DNA from 3 places in the Microbacterium deminutum genome. Region 1 is predicted to be linked to each of the others. Evidence: predicted binding sites of a transcription regulator. Region 1 holds the regulator's gene; each other region holds the start of a gene.

Region 1 (5,935 bases):
CGCGGACCGTGTTCCATCCCATGTGGGGCAGGACGGGCGCGTCCAGCTCCGTCACCACCCCCGGCCACTCGCCGAGCCCCTCGGTGTCGACGCCGCGCTCCACTCCGCGCTCGAACAGCACCTGCATGCCCACGCAGATGCCGAGGACGGGACGCCCCCCGGCGAGCCGGCGATCGATGAGCTGATCGGCGCGGCTGGCGCGAAGGGCCTCCATGACGGCGCGGAACGCCCCCACGCCCGGGACGACGAGACCGTCGGCCTCGAGGACGAGTGCCCGATCGGACGTCAGTCGGGCGTCGGCCCCGGCCGCGTCGAGCGCTTTGACGGCGGAGTGGACGTTGCCCGAGCCGTAGTCGAGGACCGCGACGAGCGGTTTCGAGCTCACAGAGCGCCCTTGGTGCTCGGGATGCCTTCGACCAGCGGGTCGAGAGCCTTGGCCTGCCGGAAGGCACGGGCGAATGCCTTGTACTCGGCCTCGGCGATGTGGTGGGGGTCGCGCCCCGAGACGACGCGCACGTGGACCGTCAGCGCCGCGTTGAACGCGATGGCCTCGAACGTGTGGCGCACCAGCGAACCGGTGAAGTGGCCGCCGATCAGGTGGTGCTCGAAACCGGCCGGCTCGCCGGAGTGGACGAGATACGGACGTCCACTGATGTCGACGACCGCCTGCGCCAGTGCCTCGTCGAGCGGCACGAGAGCGTCGCCGTAGCGCGAGATCCCCACCTTGTCGCCGAGGGCCTCGCCGATCGCCTGTCCGAGCACGATCGCGACATCCTCGACCGTGTGATGGGCGTCGATGTCGGTGTCGCCCGACGCGCGGACCGTGAGATCGGTGAGCGAGTGCTTCGCGAAGGCGGTCAGGAGGTGATCGAAGAACGGCACTGTGGTGTCGACATGGCTGCGTCCAGCGCCGTCCAGATCGAGCTCCAGCTCGACCGTGGACTCGCTCGTCGCTCGGTGGATCGATGCGATGCGAGCGGCCGAACGGGTCATGATCGGGAGTCTATCGAGGCGAGTGCGTCGAGGAACGCGGTCGTCTCGATGTCGGTTCCCGCGGTCACGCGCAGGTGATGCGGGATTCCGACGTCGCGGATCAGCACGCCCCGGTCGTACAGCTGCTGCCAGATCGCAGCAGGGTCGTTGACACCGCCGAACAGCACGAAATTCGTCGACGAGTCATGGGGCTCGTATCCCAGTGCGGGCAGGGTCGCCGAGATGCGATCCCGCTGGGCGACGATCTCATCCACCATCCGCAGCATCGTGAGGGCGTGACGAAGCGCCGCCGTCGCCGCAGCCTGTGTCAGCGTGCTCAGGTGATACGGCAGGCGCACGAGCCGCAGCGCGTCGATGACCGCGGCGTCGGCGGCGAGATACCCGACCCGCGCGCCCGCGAAAGCGAACGCCTTGCTCATCGTGCGCGAGACGATGAGCCGCTCGCGGCCCGGAAGCAGTGCGAGGGCCGACGGCTCGCTGCGCGGAGCGAACTCCTGGTACGCCTCGTCGACGACCACCACTCCGTGCGTCGCCTCGTAGACGGCCTCGATGACGTCGAGGGGCATCGGGGTTCCGGTGGGGTTGTTCGGTGCACAGAGGAAGACGACGTCGGGTGCCGTCGCCGCGACCTGGGCTGCCGCGCTCCCGGCGTCGACGGTGAAGTCGTGGGATCGCGTTCCCGCCGTCCAGGCCGCGCCGGTGCCCCGCGTGATGATCGGATACATCGAATACGTCGGCGCGAAGCCGAATGCGGTCCGCCCGGGCCCCGCGAAGGCCTGCAGGACATGCTGCAGAACCTCGTTCGAGCCGTTCGCCGCCCAGATCTCGTCGCGCGTGAGGCCGAACCCGAGGTAGTCGGCGAAACCCTCTCGCAGGGCGGTGAACTCGCGGTCGGGGTAGCGGTTCACCTCCTGCAGCGCCACGGCGACGGCATCCAGGATGTCGTCGGCGACGTCTTCGGGCATCGGGTGCGTGTTCTCGTTCACGTTCAACGCGACCGGCAGAGATGCCTGTGGCGCGCCGTACGGAGTCTGACCGCGCAGATCGTCGCGGAGGGGCAGGTCGTCGAGGCGAGCGCTCACCCGTCCCATGGTAGGGCGAACGCTCAGCGGCCCGCTGAGTACTCCGCCGGGATCGCCAGACGCTGTCCCGCCGCGATCGTCACGCCGTCGAGCGCGTTGAGTCGCACGATGGCGTCCACGACATCCCGGGGGTCGGCGCTCGGCGCGACTTCTTCGGCGATCGACCAGAGCGAGTCACCCCGCGAGACGACGACGGTGGCGAACGAGCCCGCGGGCGATCCGCTGTCTCTCGATGCCAGGGCCGCACCGCCGCCCACGATCGCAAGGCTCAGCGCGATCACGGCGGGCAGCGCAGCAGCCGCCGCGAGCACTCGCCGGCCGCGTACGGTGAGCCGCAGGCGGGTCGCCGGCAGACCGGTCGCGGTGGATGCGGTGATGCCGATTGCGCTCATGGGGTCCTCCTGCAGGTGGGGAGAGGTTCGCATCCGCCACTCGGCCGGGAACAGCGGATGCGAATCTCTCTTCCGAAGTTATATTCGAAGTTGTAGACTGTCAACTGGCGATCCGGATCAGGATTCCTCGAACGCGACACGCGGGGAGCCTCCCGCAGAGCCGCGTCGATACCGGATACGGTTTCGATACCGACACCCCACCACGGGCCTCCGACATTCGAAGACCGATGCCCCCCAAGCGGGAGACAGGAGCAGGACCATGAGCGAGGCGAACGGCCGCGAAAAGCCCCAGACGCGCCGGCGCAAGAGCCTGAGCGACAAGCAGCTCGCGATCCTCGAGGTGATCCAGCGCTCCATCGCCCGCTACGGCTACCCGCCGAGCATGCGCGAGATCGGGGATGCCGTCGGCTTGAAATCCCTCTCGAGCGTCACGCACCAGCTCAACCAGCTCGAGCTCAGCGGCTACCTCCGCCGCGACGCCGGCAAGACCCGCGCGATGGAGGTCCTCATCGACCTGCCCGGGGTCTCGACCGAGAACCCCGCCGACAGCGGTCCGGCCGTCGGGGACGCGGCCATGGTGCCGCTGGTGGGACGGATCGCGGCAGGCGTCCCGATCACGGCCGAGCAGCAGGTGGAGGAGATCTTCCCGCTCCCCCGTCAGCTCGTGGGCAAGGGCGACCTCTTCATGCTGAAGGTCTCCGGCGAGTCCATGATCGATGCCGCCATCTGCGACGGCGACTGGGTCGTGATCCGCTCGCAGGCGACGGCCGACAACGGCGACATCGTCGCGGCGATGCTCGACGGCGAGGCGACGGTGAAGACGTTCCGCCAGCGCGACGGACACACGTGGCTGCTCCCCCGCAACTCCGCATTCGAGCCGATCCTCGGCGACGAGGCCGTGGTGCTGGGCAAAGTCGTGGCGGTGCTGCGCGCGGTGTGAGGCCCCGCGACTCGCTCCTCCTCGCAGCTCCATCCGGCGCGCTTGTCGCCCGCTGGGGGTGATGCTGTTTCCGGCTGGTGCGCCACAATGAGTGACATCCGGCTATAAGGGGGCCTCATGAGCGAGCCAGACACCGTCGACCTGGAAGCGGAACTCACCGCCCTGCGGGTCGAGAACGAAGCCCTCCGGACCGGCCAGGCGGTCCCGCCGGACGAGGTCGCGCCGGCGGCAGCCGCCCGCGCCGGCTGGTGGCGCGCGCTGCTCTCCGCGGTCTGCATCGTCGTGGCCGCCATCCTGGTCCCGGTGTCGATCGTCGGCGCCTGGGCGCGAGTGCAGCTCGTCGATGAGGACACGTTCGTCGCCACCCTGGCACCTCTCGTCGGCGACCCGGCAGTGCAGGACATGATCATCGACGAGTCCATGCAGGCGATCAGGGCGCAGGTCGACTTCCAGCAGATCACCTCCGACGTGTTCGACGGCATCGCGGGACTCGGGTTGCCGCCGCGTGCCGCCGACGCGCTCAAGCGGCTCGAGCAGCCCGCGGCCAACGGCCTCGAGAGCCTCGTCACCACGACCGTCACGCGGGTCGTCCGCTCCGACGCGTTCGCGGAGGTATGGGCCACCGCTACGCGAGCCGCCCACCGCGCGCTGGTGGGGGTGTCGACGTCGGATGGCGGCGGTCTGGTCGTCCAGACCGATCAGGGAGTCGGCATCCAGCTGGGCGCGGTGGTCGAGCGCGTCAAGCAGAATCTGATCGATGCCGGTGTCGGCGTCGCGCAGCTGATACCGACCATCGACAAGGTCGTCATCATCGGCTCGGGCGAGAACCTGACGGCGATCCGCACCGGTTACGCTCTCGCGACGACGCTGGGCTATTGGCTGCCGTTCATCACCCTCGCGCTGTTCGGGTTGGGGATCCTGATCGCCCGCCGCCGCAGCACAGCGGTCCTCGGCACCGGCATCGGGTTCGCCGTCGGCGGCGCGGCGCTTGCGATAGGCCTGTCGATCGGCGCGACCGTGGTCGGCATCAGCGCGGGCTCGCTCGGCCTGTCCGCCGCCGCTCTGGAGGTCATCTACGAGCAGCTGATCGGCAACATGACCCAGACCTCGCTCGTCATCGTGTTCCTCGGTGTGTTCATCGCGGTGCTCGGCTGGGTCATGGGCCGGTCCCGCGCGGCACGCGGACTGCGACGGTCCATCGACGGCATGAACGCCACCGGCCGTCGGCAGCTCGCGTCGCGCGGATTCGACACCGGCGCATTCGGGATGTGGCTCGGTCGCCAGCGCATCCTGGTGCGCTCGATCATCGCGGTGCTTGCCGTGGTGTGGCTCTTCGCCCTGCGCCCGCTGTCGGTCGGCGACATCCTGCTCGTCGTCATCGTGTCTTTCGGCGTGGCGTGGATCCTCGAGCTGCTGCAGCGACGTCCCGAGGAGCTCGCCATCGTCGCGGCGCCGCTGGATGAGCCGGTGCTCGTCGACGCGGCCGCGGGTTCGGCGGTCGATCCGGGTGCATCCGCCGTCGTGGTCACGGACGACGACCTGCCGACCGCCGGGATCGTCCCCGAGGACGCGTCGCCCACCCTCGACCTCACGGCCGAGACGATGGTCCCCACGCCCGCTCCGGACAGCGCCGGCGCGCTGCCCGGAGCCGCTGAGCGCGGGGGCCCGGCCGCGGCATCCCCACCCCCGAAGGGGAAGTCCCCTTGACGCTGACGGTGGTGCGCTCGCGCACCAGGGGCGTCGCCTCGACGAGGCTTCCCAGCGAGGTGACGGTCTCGGGGTAGGCGCGTCTTCAGACCGCAGTCCGGGTTGACCCAGACACGACGCTCGGGGATCTCGGCGATCGCACTCTCGATGAGAGACGTGATCTCGACGGCCGACGGCACGCGCGGCGAGTGGATGTCGTAGACCCCCGGCCCGATGCCCCTGTCGAACCCGGACGCCGCGACGTCGGCGATGATCTCCATGCGGCTGCGGGCGGCCTCGATCGAGGTGACGTCGGCGTCGAGACCGCTGATGGCGTCGATCACTTCGCCGAACTCCGAGACCTGGATGATCCGGATGCCGGCAGACTCGAGGCCGACCACCTCGTCGCGCATCGCCACCGCGACTTGGCCGGCGGTGATCCCCAGTGGCTGGTCGTCCCGGACGAAGGACCACGCCAGGATCGTCACCGGACCGGTGAGCATGCCCTTGACAGGCTTGTCGGTCGGCGACTGGGCGAATCGGGACCACTCCACGGTGATCGGGGCGGGACGCGAGACGTCTCCCCACAGTATGGAGGGCCGCGTGGCACGCGAACCGTAGGACTGCACCCACCCGTTGCGGGTCACCGCGAACCCGTCGAGGTTCTCGGCGAAGTACTGCACCATGTCCTTGCGCTCGGGCTCGCCGTGCACGAGGACATCGAGGCCGAGCTCCTCCTGCAGTCCGATGACCGCGGTGATCTCGAAACGCAGCAGGTCCTCGTACTCGGCCGTCGAGAGCTCGCCCCGATCGTGGCGGGCACGTGTACGCCGGATCTCGTC
Region 2 (5,935 bases), on a different contig from region 1:
CCCACGGCCGACCTCAGTACCCGCGAGAGCATCGTCGCCGAGCATCGGCGATACCAGCAGGGTCTGATGTGGTTTCTGGCGAACGATCCTCGGCTGCCGGCCGCCATCCGCGCCGACACCGCATCGTGGGGTCTGGCGGCCGACGAGTTCGTCGACACCGGCGGCTGGTCGCCTCAGCTCTACGTGCGTGAAGCCCGTCGGATGGTCTCGGGCTACGTCATGACCGAACACGACTGCCGCGGAAGCGTCAAGGCCGTGGACTCCGTCGGGCTGGCGAGTTACCTCATGGACGTCCACAACTGCCAGCGCGCCGTCGTCGACGGTGTGGTCAAGAACGAGGGTGACGTCCAGATCAAGGTGCCTCGGCCATACCCGATCAGCTACCGGTCGATCGTCTCGGTCGCCGGCCAGTGCGCCAATCTCCTGGTGCCCGTGTGCCTGTCCGCGAGTCATATCGCGTACGGCTCGGCCCGCATGGAGCCCGTCTTCATGATCCTGGGCCAGTCCGCGGCCACCGCTGCGAGCCTCGCCATCGCGAGTGGGACATCCGTGCAGCAGGTGAGCTATGTGGCGCTCGCGGACCGGCTGCGGGCCGACCGACAGTTTCTGCAATGGCCCCTTTCCACACCCGGCGAGGTCATCGTGGACAATGCCTCGACGTCGGGCGTCACCCGCGCCGGCACATGGACCCGCAGCAGCTCCTCCAGCGGCTACTTCGGGCCCGACTACGAGCACGACGGCAATGCCGGCAAGGGGGTCAACCGGCTGCGGTTCAGGCCATCGCTCCCGGCTGCCGGCACCTACTCCGTCTACCTGCGATGGACCGCCCACTCGAACCGCGCATCCAACGTGCCCGTCGACATCTTCCACGGCAACGGGATGACGACCCAGACAGTCGACCAACGGGTGTCAGGCGGTCAATGGGTCTCGCTCGGGTCATACCCGTTCGCCGCCGGGACGGCGGGCAGCGTGCTCATCCGCACCGACGCCACCAACGGCTACGTCATCGCCGACGCCGCACGCTTCGTCTTGGCGTGACGCCGCAGCCGCAGTCGTCGGCCGACAGCCACAGGGACAGCGGGCGGCCGCGCGGAGCACACCGAGGGTACGTCGAAGAGGAGGTCGCCATGGTCACGATCGCAGCGGGAACGTGGAACATCGCGAACTACTTCCTTTACGTACCAGGGGCAGCCCGAGCTGATCGATCAGGTCTTCGTTTCGCGCGCCTTGAGCGACCACGTCGTGAACCCCACCATCGTGCCGCCGGCAGGCGGGCAGGTCTCGATCATGAACGACCCCAACGCCTGCAAGAACGTGCCCTCGAGCGACCACTCGACGGTGAGATACGACCTCGAGCTCGACTGACCCCCTGGGACGCTCGGCACGATCGGCCGAGCGTCCGTTCGAGTCAGCGTCTGCCGGCGAGCTGGCGCCCGACGATCTCGCGCATGATCTCGTTCGTGCCGCCGTAGATGCGGTGCACGCGCGCGTCGAGGAACGCCCGGGCGATCGGGTACTCCGTGATGTAGCCGTAACCGCCGTGCAGCTGCACGCACGCGTCGAGCACCTCCCACTCGCGCTCGGTGGTCCAGAACTTGACCTTCGCGGCCTCTTCGGGCGTGAGCTTGCCGTTGCCGTAGGCGGTGATCGCCCGATCGGTGTACGCCCACAGCGCGTCGACGGTTGTCGCGACCTCTGCGAGGCGGAAGCGCGTGTTCTGGAAGTCGATGATCCGCTCGCCGAAGGCCTCGCGGTCCTTCGTGTACGCCATCGTCCACTTCAGCGCCGCCTCGGACGCCGCGGCGGCCGCCACACCGATCGAGAGTCGCTCGAGAGGCAGGTTCATGAGCAGCTGCAGGAAGCCCTGGCCTTCCTTCCCGCCGATGAGGTTCTCTTCCGGGACGAAGACGTCGCTGAACGAGAGCTCGGCGGTGTCGTGGCCGTGGAACCCCATCTTGTGGAGCTTCTTGCCATGGTCGAAGCCGTTCATGCCGTTCTCGATGAGGAGCAGGCTGAAGGCATCCGGGCGATTGCCCTCGCCGGTCTTCACGAACGTCACGATGACGTCCGCGGTCTTGCCGCTGGAGATGAAGGTCTTCGCGCCATTGACGATGAAGCCGCCTTCGACCTTCTTGGCGGTCGTCTTTATCCCACGGAGGTCGCTGCCCGCAGCCGGCTCGCTCATGGCGAGAGCGCCGAGGATCTCGCCCGTCGCCATGCCGGGGAGCCACTTCTCCTTCTGCTCCTGCGTGCCCATGTGGACCAGATACGGGATGGCGAGATCGTCCTGAATGCCGAAGGCACCGGCGAGTGAGCCGGCTCCAGCGGCGATCACCTCTTCGTTGATGATCGCGCGGAAGCGGTAGTCCTGGAGCATGCCGGCGCCGCCGAACTCCTCGGGGACCGGCAGGCCGATGAGGCCGGACTCGCCCGCGGCGAGCATCGTGGCACGGTCGATCTCGCCCTGGGCGTCCCACCGCTCGCGCGCCTCGTTCGTCACATAGCGCTTGATGAACTCCTTGACGACGTCGCGGAACGCCTCGTGGTCCTCGTCGTAGATGTCGCGCTCCATGTGCGCCTTCCTCTCGTCCTCGAGCGGCTCGCTCGCCGGCATGCGTGCGGGTTCTCGGTGCCTTCGACCCGGGTCGATGATACCCGTGCAACACATTCATACCGCTCGGTATGTGAGATTCGATCCTAACGATGACGGAACTGCGTCCCGCGGATTGTGGGATGCCGCAATGGGCGATCTCGGTCAGCCGATGTAGCTCGGCGCCGGATCGAGGCCGAAGAATTCCTCGAGCGTGTGCCATCCGCCGGTGTGGTAAGCCTCGGCCAACTGGGGCCCGATGAAGCGCACGTGCCACGGCTCGGCGAGGTAGCCGCTCGTCGACGTGTGGCCCGCCTCGTAGCGGACGATCCACCCGTACTCCCACGCGTGCGCAGCGATCCAGGCGCCCTGCGCTGATGCCGCGAGGTCGTCGAGCGTGCCGCACCCCCCGTTGCACGCGACGAGATCGGCGGCGATGCCGGACTGGTGCTCGCTGTACCCCGGGCGCGCGCTCACCATGTCGGCTCCCGCTGCTCCCCGTTCGGACACCTGGGCGCCGTAGGACGACTGCTGCGTCGAGTAGGCGCGGAATCCGCTCTCCATCGCTATCTCGCCGACGCCTGCTGTGCGCGCCGCGGCGACCATCGCGGTGAGGGCGGATGCGGCATCCGGTCTCAGGTACCCGCCCTCGAGACTGCGCACATCATCAGGCAGGACGAGCATGGCCGGGCGGAACTCCAGAGGGGTGAACGGGCGCCGCTTGTTGACGATGACCCAGGTGCGAGCCGGATCCGCGAGCGAGATGCACGGCGCGTTTCCGCCGACGACGGCGGCGCGGAACGCCTCGCCGCCGCCGGCCGCGGTGATGACCCCCTCGTTGTCGCCGGCGGCGAGAGCCTCACCCACCTCGGGCAGTGCGCAGATGTCGTGCGTCGCCTCGGCCTGCTCGACCTGCGGCACCGGCAGCGCGGCGACTGAGGGGAGCCGGGGCGGCGCGAACCTGGCGGATGCCGCCGTGCCCGAGCCGCTCACGGCCGGTGTCTCGGTCATCATGGCGGTCATCGCAGCGGATGAGCCCACGAGCAGGGCCCCTGCCGCGGCGAGTGCGACAGCGACCGCCGCTCGGGTGGCTCGGCGAGGCCGCGCATGGCGGGCGGGAGCGATCGGCGCGCTCAGCAGCTCCGCCGCACGCGCGTCATGACGGGTCGGCGGCACGGTCGGCTCTGACGCAGGTGACAGCGGGACGATGGGCAGGGGAAGCGTCGTCCGCGGGGGCTCCAGCGCGATCGGGGCCGATTCGAGCGCACGCCGTTCAGCCTCTTCGCGCAGCGCTCTCGCGGCACGTCGAGACGGGGGGGATTCGGGCGGTCGGGACACCGTCACGAACCCCATTCTTACCCGGTTGACAGCGCGTGGCGAGGGCTGCGGCATCCCGCTCCGTACTTCGTTCTACAGTGGGTGTGCCGCCCTTGACATCCGATAGAACATCTGTTCCCATGGATGCATGCGATGGCAGGGTCAGGAGCTGGGCGTGGCGGATGCCGAGGCCCTTCCTGGCCTCGAACGCCTCAACGGCCTGGTCCGCTCGGTCACGACACCGGAGTTCGCGGGCGTGACGTTCCACGAGGTCATGTGCAAGAGCGCGCTCAACCATGTTCCGGGTGCGTCAGCCATGCCGTTCGATTGGACGGTCAACCCGTATCGCGGATGCACGCATGCGTGCAGTTACTGCGTGAGTCCCGACACCCTGGTGATGACGGCTGAGGGCCGTCACCGTCCGATCAGCGAGCTCAACGTGGGCGACGAGATCATTGGAACAGAGCCGCAGGGCGCCTACCGCCGATACACGAAGACTCGCGTGAGTGCGAAGTGGTGGACGCGCAAGCGTGCCTACCGGGTCACGCTGGCGGACGGCACCGAACTCGTCGCGAGCGGTGACCACCGGTTTTTGACGGACCGCGGGTGGAAGCATGTGACGGGCTCGATGAGCGGGCAGACTCGGCGCCCCTACCTGACCATGAACCTGCGGCTTCAGGGTTTCGGCTTGACAGGGACGCCGGCATCCGACGCGGATTCTGTCGACCCGGCGTATCGGCGCGGGTACCTCGCCGGAATGATCCGCGGCGATGGGATGCTCTTTCATCGCGACTACACCGACGAACGCAGGACGCGGAGTATCCATCGCTTCCGCCTCGCTCTTGCCGACACAGCAGCGCTGGACCGGACGCGCGCGTTCCTCACAGACGAGGGTGTCGTGACGAATACCCGGCCGTTCGCGGGCGCCACGACGACCCGACGCGTGATCACCGCCATCCATACCGCTCGACGCGAAGACGTCGCGTGTATCGAAGGCCTGATCGAGACGCCTGCGGCGCGATCTGACTCGTGGCACGCGGGCTTCCTCGCCGGGATCTTCGACGCTGAAGGCTCCCACTCGCGGGGCGTGCTGCGAATCTCCAACAAAGATCCTCACGTGCTGCGCCTGGTGACCGACGCCCTTGAGTGGTATTCGATCCCGCACGTCTCCGAGCCGCCACGGCCGAACGGCGTGGTCGCTGTCCGGGTGCGAGGAGGCATCCCTTCGACACAGCGGTTCTTCCGCATTTCACAGCCGGCAATCACTCGCAAACTCGATATGACGGGGACGGCAATCAAGACGGTGGCCGACCTTCGCGTCGTGAGCGTCGAAGACCTCGGCACCGAGATCGACATGGTCGACATCACCACCGGCACCGGCGACTTCATCGCGAACGGAGTCATCAGCCACAATTGCTTCGCCCGCGGCACGCACGAGTACCTCGACCTCGATGCGGGGCACGACTTCGACTCGCAGATCGTCGTGAAGATCAATGTGGCCGACGTGCTGACGAAAGAGCTGCGGCGCGGCTCGTGGCAGCACGACGCCGTGATGCTCGGAACGAACACTGATCCGTACCAGCGCGCGGAGGGACGCTACCGGCTCATGCCCGGCATCGTGTCGGCGCTGACGGAGTCCGGCACCCCGTTCTCGATCCTGACGAAGGGGACGCTGCTTCGGCGGGACCTTCCGCTGCTGCAGGATGCCGCGGCATCCGTGCACGTTTCGCTGGCGATGTCGATCGCGGTCTTCGACGACGACCTGCAGCACAGCGTCGAGCCGGGCACGCCGTCGGCGACGGCCAGGCTGGAGACCGTGCGCGCGGCGACCGAGGCGGGGTTCCGCGTCACGGTGTTCCTGATGCCGATCCTGCCGCACCTCACCGACGCCATACCGGCGATCGACCACGCTCTCACGCGGATCAAGGAGGCAGGTGCGTCGCGGGTCGTGTACGGTGCGCTCCACCTTCGTCCCGGCGCGAAGCAGTGGTTCATGCAATGGCTGCAGCGCGAGCATCCGGAGCTCGT
Region 3 (5,935 bases), on a different contig from region 1:
CATCAGGTTGGTCGGTGCTGACTGCGGATCCTCCCCGATGAGGGCGGATGTATGCGCGCCGACAGGGTTGAAATAGCGCAGGATTGTGATCTTCATCGTCGGGTCTGCCGCGGCGGCATCCGCGAGGATCTCCTCGATGATGCGCTTCGTCTTTCCGTACGGGTTGGCCAGATCCAGGCTCGTGGGGCTGCTCTCGTTGACTGGAAGGTCGGCCGGTGATCCGTAGACCGTTGCAGAACTCGAGAACACGACGTTCCTGATCGACAGCGCTGCGGCGACCTTGAGAGTAGAGATCGCGGCGCCGATGTTCACGTCGTAGTAGCGCAGGGGGTCGGCAACGGACTCGGCGACGGACTTGAGCCCGGCCAGCAGCACGATCGCGTCGATCGGCGGCTCTTCGGCCAGCGCAGCAAGGACTGCATCGTCGTTTCTGGCATCCATGATGACAAGAGGCACATCGCGACCCGTGATCTGTCGCACGCGGGCGATGGCGACTGCATTCGAGTTCGAGAGATCATCGACCACGACAACATCATGGCCCGCCTCGACCATTGCAATCGCGACATGAGACCCGATGTACCCGGCACCACCGATAAGCAACACGCGCATAGTCAGAGCCTAATCGGCCCATCACAACGACCCAGCGTGCGCAAATGCTGCACCGAAGGAGACGGCGAGCTCAACGACCGATTGCGCGAAGCGCGCGCGTGCCGCCGCGGAGGATGTCGCGCACGCCGTACGACGGCTGACTGTGATCCGTCGTTTCCCTTGCGAGAGCGACGGATGGCGGCGAGCATTGCGCCATGTCCACGCGGACTCTGGTAGCGCTCGAGAACGACGCCGATGCCGACGAAGTGGCTCGTGCGCTGTATGAATCCGGGGCCGAGTCGGTTACCACTCCCCAACCGGAACTACCCGATGTCGCCATTGCGACTTTCGACATGGACGACCTCGAGCCGAGGATCGCGTCCCTCCGTACGATCGCCGGGGTCAGCAAGGCCGAAGCCGACTCCTGGCATGATGCGTTTTCCGACTCAGCCGGAGACTTCGATCTCGGGATGCCCAGCCCCGCGGTGAACGAGGACTCGCCAGAAGACCGAATCCCGATTGTCCATCCTCTCGCGGGCGGCCGCGGCCTACGCCCGGAGCCTCGCCTGCCACCGCCGATGTTCGCGCGCGACGAGCACCGCGAGGGTGGCCCGCACACCGATGTCATCTGTCAAACCCAGCGTTGAGAAACGGCGATCCGCTCGTCGTGATGAAGTCGGGATCGCCTCACACTTGGCTGCGGATGCGCGGGACATCGAGGATGAGTTGACGACGAGAGGCGTGTCGCTTACACGTTTTGCGCGACTTCGCCTCGGCGCGCTGATGAGACGGCAGCGGTTGCGGCGACCTCAGCTTCTTCCTGGGAGTGCACGGGCAGGTCGGTCGACGGTTCGCTCACGACCACCGCAGATTTGCGCGCATCGGGCCGGCGCCTACTCGGAACGATCATTTCCTCGAACCATGCACGCTCGGGGAGGACCACGTCCGTCCCTAATATCGCGTGGCATGACACCAGCGCGCTCACGTACCCGTGAATGAGGAGCTGAACCGTGGCAGCCTCGCCGATCCGGCTAAGTTTCGTGCGCGTGCCAGACGATCCAATTGCGATCTTGTCGAGGTAACCCGAGAGGCTGCTTTCGCCCAGGGTCTTTGCCAGCCCCTTCGCCCGTTCCTTGATATCCTCGTCGAGGGAACTGCAGAGAGTCCGCGCGGCCGCCCCGGTCGAGAATGCGATATCGATGACAGCGACCTGGCCTTCGTCCGCGCTTGATTTCAGAGCGTCCAGTCGCGGTGCGACAGTGTTTTCGTACATGACACCGAAGATCCGCATGAGACTGTGAATGTTTCGTGCGGGCCACCACCCCTGAATGCGCCGAACGCGTCGCGGAGCCGAAGCGTTGACGATGATCTTGCGCGCGACGGGTGTCGTGGCGCCAAAATCGTGAATCATGCTCAAAGGACGCGTGGAGTCCTCGAACCAGTCGGTGCCCAAGTTGTTGTATACGCCTCCGTCGGCTAACACGATTTTCGGGGGACGCACGGGTTCCTCCCCACCCCGCAGGCCCAATCTTTTCGTTCCTAGGCTTAATGGGGGGAATATCGCAGGAAATGCGGCTGACGCGTAGATCACCCGTGCCAAATCAATTTCCGGTTCGCAAGTTCCAAAGGCGGGCGAGGTCAGTCGTCGGGCAGACATGTAGAACGGGCGCCCGGAGACCAACTCGGTGGCACAAAAGATGTGTTGCACTCCCTCGTCGGAAATGTCTGCCAACCGCGTTCCGCGAATCTCCTTTGTCCGGGCCGCCTTATCCTTCCCGCGCAGCGATTCGTCCGTGAACACGTGCGCAAGAAATGCGCTATATGCGCTTATCTGGATTGCCTTGCGACTGAGCATGAAGATCACGAATAGGAACACGACGTAGGACAGCACCGCTACCATGATTATCCACCAAAGCGATACGGCTTCCGTTAAACCTCCCTCGCCTGAGAGAAGTCCATCGATTACGACAAAAGACCCCATAGAGACGACGAAGCCCACCGTAAGTCCGACCCAATAGCCAACACCTGGCAAGAAGAAGGTCCCTTCATTCGCAATTCTCCTCGCCGCGCGGCCGATGACCGACCTCACTCGCTCAGGAGAGGCAGTACTGAAGTCACCCAGCAACGCAAGAATTGCATTCGTGATCGATCCCCCGGACACGGAAGAAATGAGTCGGACCCGCCGATTGGCCCTCGAGTCCGCGAGGTAGAGGACGACGCCCAGCGAGAAGAGCGTCGCCCTTAGACCACCGCCTGAAATTGCAACCCCGATAGAGTCATCTGGGCGGACAGCATTATCGTGCACCCCATTCCCCATATCCCACAGAGTAGGCTTCGAGTTGCCCATCAGCAATGGCCGGGCAATTCAGGTCCTCCGAGACTCCCAGCCCGATCGGAATTTCGCGCGGCCCGTCGGCTGCTCGCCAGTGGTTGCTCAATTGCGGCTGGGGAATTCCAAGGATTCCGACGTCAGTCCGTCCGCAGCCGGCCCGACGCGCTCGACGTCCGAAAGCTCGATTGTGTTCTCCCCGATCGTCGAAAACACGTGCGACTGCACTCACGCCGCCTCTCCTCGCGGCCGGGTGCGACATCTCATCGCCTCCGATGAAAGGCGCGGATGCGGGTGGCTCATCGGTCGTCTCCGGGGCGGGTGTCGCCTCGTTCTCGCTCTGGAAATGCATCTGTGGAGAGTTCTCGTGCGATACCCCACGGCATGCGAGGCTTGCGCTGATGAACCGCACAGCCAAGGTCACCGCCGCGGTGTCCGCCGTAGCCATTGTGAGTTTGCTTGCCCTCGCTGCGCCCGCGGTCGCCGGGACGGTGACCGAACTGGCGTCCTGGCCCATGTTCCGCGCACAGGCGGAGCCGAAGGCCGACCCGACCCCGACGAACGAGCACGCCGCCGGGGCTCGCGCGGCCGATGAGAAGGACGGCCCGGTCTACCTGGGTGACGGGATCAGTCGCCCGGCGGGCGGTCCCGGCAACTGCACGACCAGCGCCTTCATCAACATCACCGGGTCCGACAACAGCCCGTCCTACGGCAAGCTGCTGGGTGAGCTGACCGACATGGGCGCAACCGAATACGCGGACGGGCCGGTCGGCTACACCGCCGATGGCCTGATCGAGACCTACACCGTTCAACCAAACGACTCCCTGATCAGCATTGGCGAGCGGTTCTGCGTCGACTACGTCACGGTCGGGTCCTACAACCACCGGTTCGGGTCGACCGCCATCCAGCCTGGCGATGTCCTCGTGCTGCGCCCGGATCCGTCCGTGCCGTGGTTCGACTACTCCTCACCTCGAGACGCCCCGGGCGGGTTCGTGACCGCGACGTACCGGGAAGCGATCGGCAAGATGCGCACCGCCGCTGTCCATGGCGACCTGGTAGCTGCTCGCGATGTCTGGGACAGCTACCTCGCGGACGTCATGGGCCCGACCGCCGCAGTCGTCGGGCAGGCGATCAGCGACAGCAACGTCACGCTGTTACGGAAGATGTTCCCGTAACCCCTGTCAGCATGCCGAGAGATCGCCGCGATCGCGGGTGCGCGTAAGGCCCCACGGAGCCTTTCGGTCGCGGCAACCTCGGATCAGTGTGACCTCGAAGCCACCGACGCCCCCGCTTACTTGACGCCCGAAGCCGGTCCCTCATAGTGCGAAGGGCGTCAGTTTTCGCGGATCCACTCGTCGCTGCCTGATAGGCGGACCCACTGTTGGCGCGGCCCCTCCCACTCCCGGGCGACATCCGTGAGCCACAGCGTCGAGTCTGGTGCCCATCCGCCGATCACCGTGGCGTACTCCGCGTCGATCGCGATGAGGGTCGTCGCGGCGCAGAGGTAGGCGAAGGTGGTGAGGTGGACGGCATCCCATTCTTCGGCGATGCGCGGCCAATCCGGGATGAGCCAGCGTCCATCGCGTCCCGTGACCCGAAACCAGTCGTGACGACGGGATGCCGTGACCGCGAGCGGGTACGCGCGACACAGTTCTGCCCAGTCGTGGCGGGAACTGATCTCCAGTTCCCGGCCGGTACCGCGGACCGGGATAACGGTAGCGGCGTCCCATCCGGCCGAATCCTCGACCAGTTCTAGTGCGTCCTTCACGCGCCCTCTCGTGCTCAGGATCGTTTGCGGCACCGACCACCACGTGCCTGACCAGTTCGCGTGCGGGTCCCGTGGACGTTCGCTCTCGGCACGGCGCTCCTCGTCGCGTTGCGCTCGGTCCCAATCCACGAGGACACTTCGCGCGCCTGACGGGAGTGGCGACGTATCCCCTTCTGCGCGCCAGTCTGCGGCCCACTGCTCTACGCCCCGTGCCGCATTCCATCCGGCTGCGGTGGTCGACGACAGGATTGCCTCGGCGACCTCGTGCAACGCTGCGGCGACCTCGCGGAGTCTCGCGACGACGTCCTCGCCGTCGGGCTCTTGCCAGCACCGCGCGGAATCGACCGTTGCACGCAACGCCGCCACCACCGCCAGATCGTCGGTGAGCTCCCCGTCGAGTTTTTGGAGCCTGGCGACAAGATCGGCCGGCGCGTACGTCGGTATCTCCGGTGGCTCCCTTGGTCCTCCGGGTGGGAGCACAACCGAGACACCATGCCCCGCCCCGTACCCAAGCCAGAACACCATCTGCCGAATGTCTGGGTCGAGAGCCATCGCATACTCCAGGCACAGTCGTCGCCCGCGAGAGCCACTGAGTAGGGCGTTCGCGGCCGCACTCACAGTTCCGCCCGCCACACCACAACAATGCCCGACAGGGCGCTAGCGGACCACCAAAGCAAGTCTGCTCGACGCTGATCGTGGCCGCAGGTTGAGGGGCCACCTTCGCCGGTGAGCCGGTCGATGATGGAACAGGGACGACACAGACCTCGCACCGCGGTGTTGCGCCAGCTCTGGCGCCCGTATAACCCGGACGGTGAAATGCTCGATGCGCGCGGGACTCTCGGGCGGCGTCAACGCTTCTCGGCTCGAACCCGCTCGTTGTTCTTTTGTTGATCACATATGGGTAAGAGCGGGCCCAGACGAGTCCAGACGTCCGGTAGCATCGAAGTTCATCAAGGGGCAGAAGTCCCAGGTGGATACAGGTGAGTCGAGACGTATGTCTCGCGGAAGCCGCCTCCGGACAGCGGGCGGAGGAGCCCGTTCGTAATGAATAGGTCAAAGGGTTCGATTCCCTTAGGTGGCTCCGCATTCACCTGTCACACGGGCTTCGTCTGATTCCGGAAGGGATCAGGAAGTGGCCGACTGGACATTTGAAGGACACCTTCGGCGTTCGGACCGGGCCCGCTCCGCCGTTACATGGTTCTGCTCGCGATCCTTCAGCCGTGCGGGCACTCATGGCGGCGTAGGGTCCT

What was found. Region 1 encodes LexA, which represses DNA repair genes until DNA is damaged. Its sites were predicted from a motif close to TCGAACANNTGTTCGA; they were not measured.
Region 2: ABD212_RS07755 (intein-containing Rv2578c family radical SAM protein) is a predicted target of LexA. The motif match lies at 4,032-4,047, and genes of this name have one in related genera.
Region 3: ABD212_RS17405 (LysM peptidoglycan-binding domain-containing protein) is a predicted target of LexA. The motif match lies at 3,124-3,139, and genes of this name have one in related genera.

What each region holds. Positions count from the first base shown of each region.
Region 1 covers NZ_BAAAOG010000001.1:856,480-862,414, reverse strand. The annotation lists gene hisH (imidazole glycerol phosphate synthase subunit HisH) at 1-385, opposite strand, end outside; gene hisB (imidazoleglycerol-phosphate dehydratase HisB) at 382-993, opposite strand; gene ABD212_RS03780 (histidinol-phosphate transaminase) at 990-2,084, opposite strand; gene ABD212_RS03775 (LysM peptidoglycan-binding domain-containing protein) at 2,099-2,467, opposite strand; gene lexA (transcriptional repressor LexA) at 2,727-3,407, shown strand; gene ABD212_RS03765 (hypothetical protein) at 3,525-5,114, shown strand; partial or broken gene ABD212_RS03760 (5-methyltetrahydropteroyltriglutamate--homocysteine S-methyltransferase) at 4,996-5,935, opposite strand, start outside.
Region 2 covers NZ_BAAAOG010000002.1:322,780-328,714, forward strand. The annotation lists gene ABD212_RS07735 (FAD-dependent oxidoreductase) at 1-1,038, shown strand, start outside; gene ABD212_RS07740 (hypothetical protein) at 1,243-1,365, shown strand; gene ABD212_RS07745 (acyl-CoA dehydrogenase family protein) at 1,409-2,572, opposite strand; gene ABD212_RS07750 (M15 family metallopeptidase) at 2,756-3,934, opposite strand; gene ABD212_RS07755 (intein-containing Rv2578c family radical SAM protein) at 4,056-5,935, shown strand, end outside.
Region 3 covers NZ_BAAAOG010000010.1:90,306-96,240, forward strand. The annotation lists gene galE (UDP-glucose 4-epimerase GalE) at 1-609, opposite strand, end outside; gene ABD212_RS17395 (hypothetical protein) at 942-1,235, shown strand; gene ABD212_RS17400 (patatin-like phospholipase family protein) at 1,337-2,935, opposite strand; gene ABD212_RS17405 (LysM peptidoglycan-binding domain-containing protein) at 3,319-4,092, shown strand; gene ABD212_RS17410 (hypothetical protein) at 4,251-4,685, opposite strand.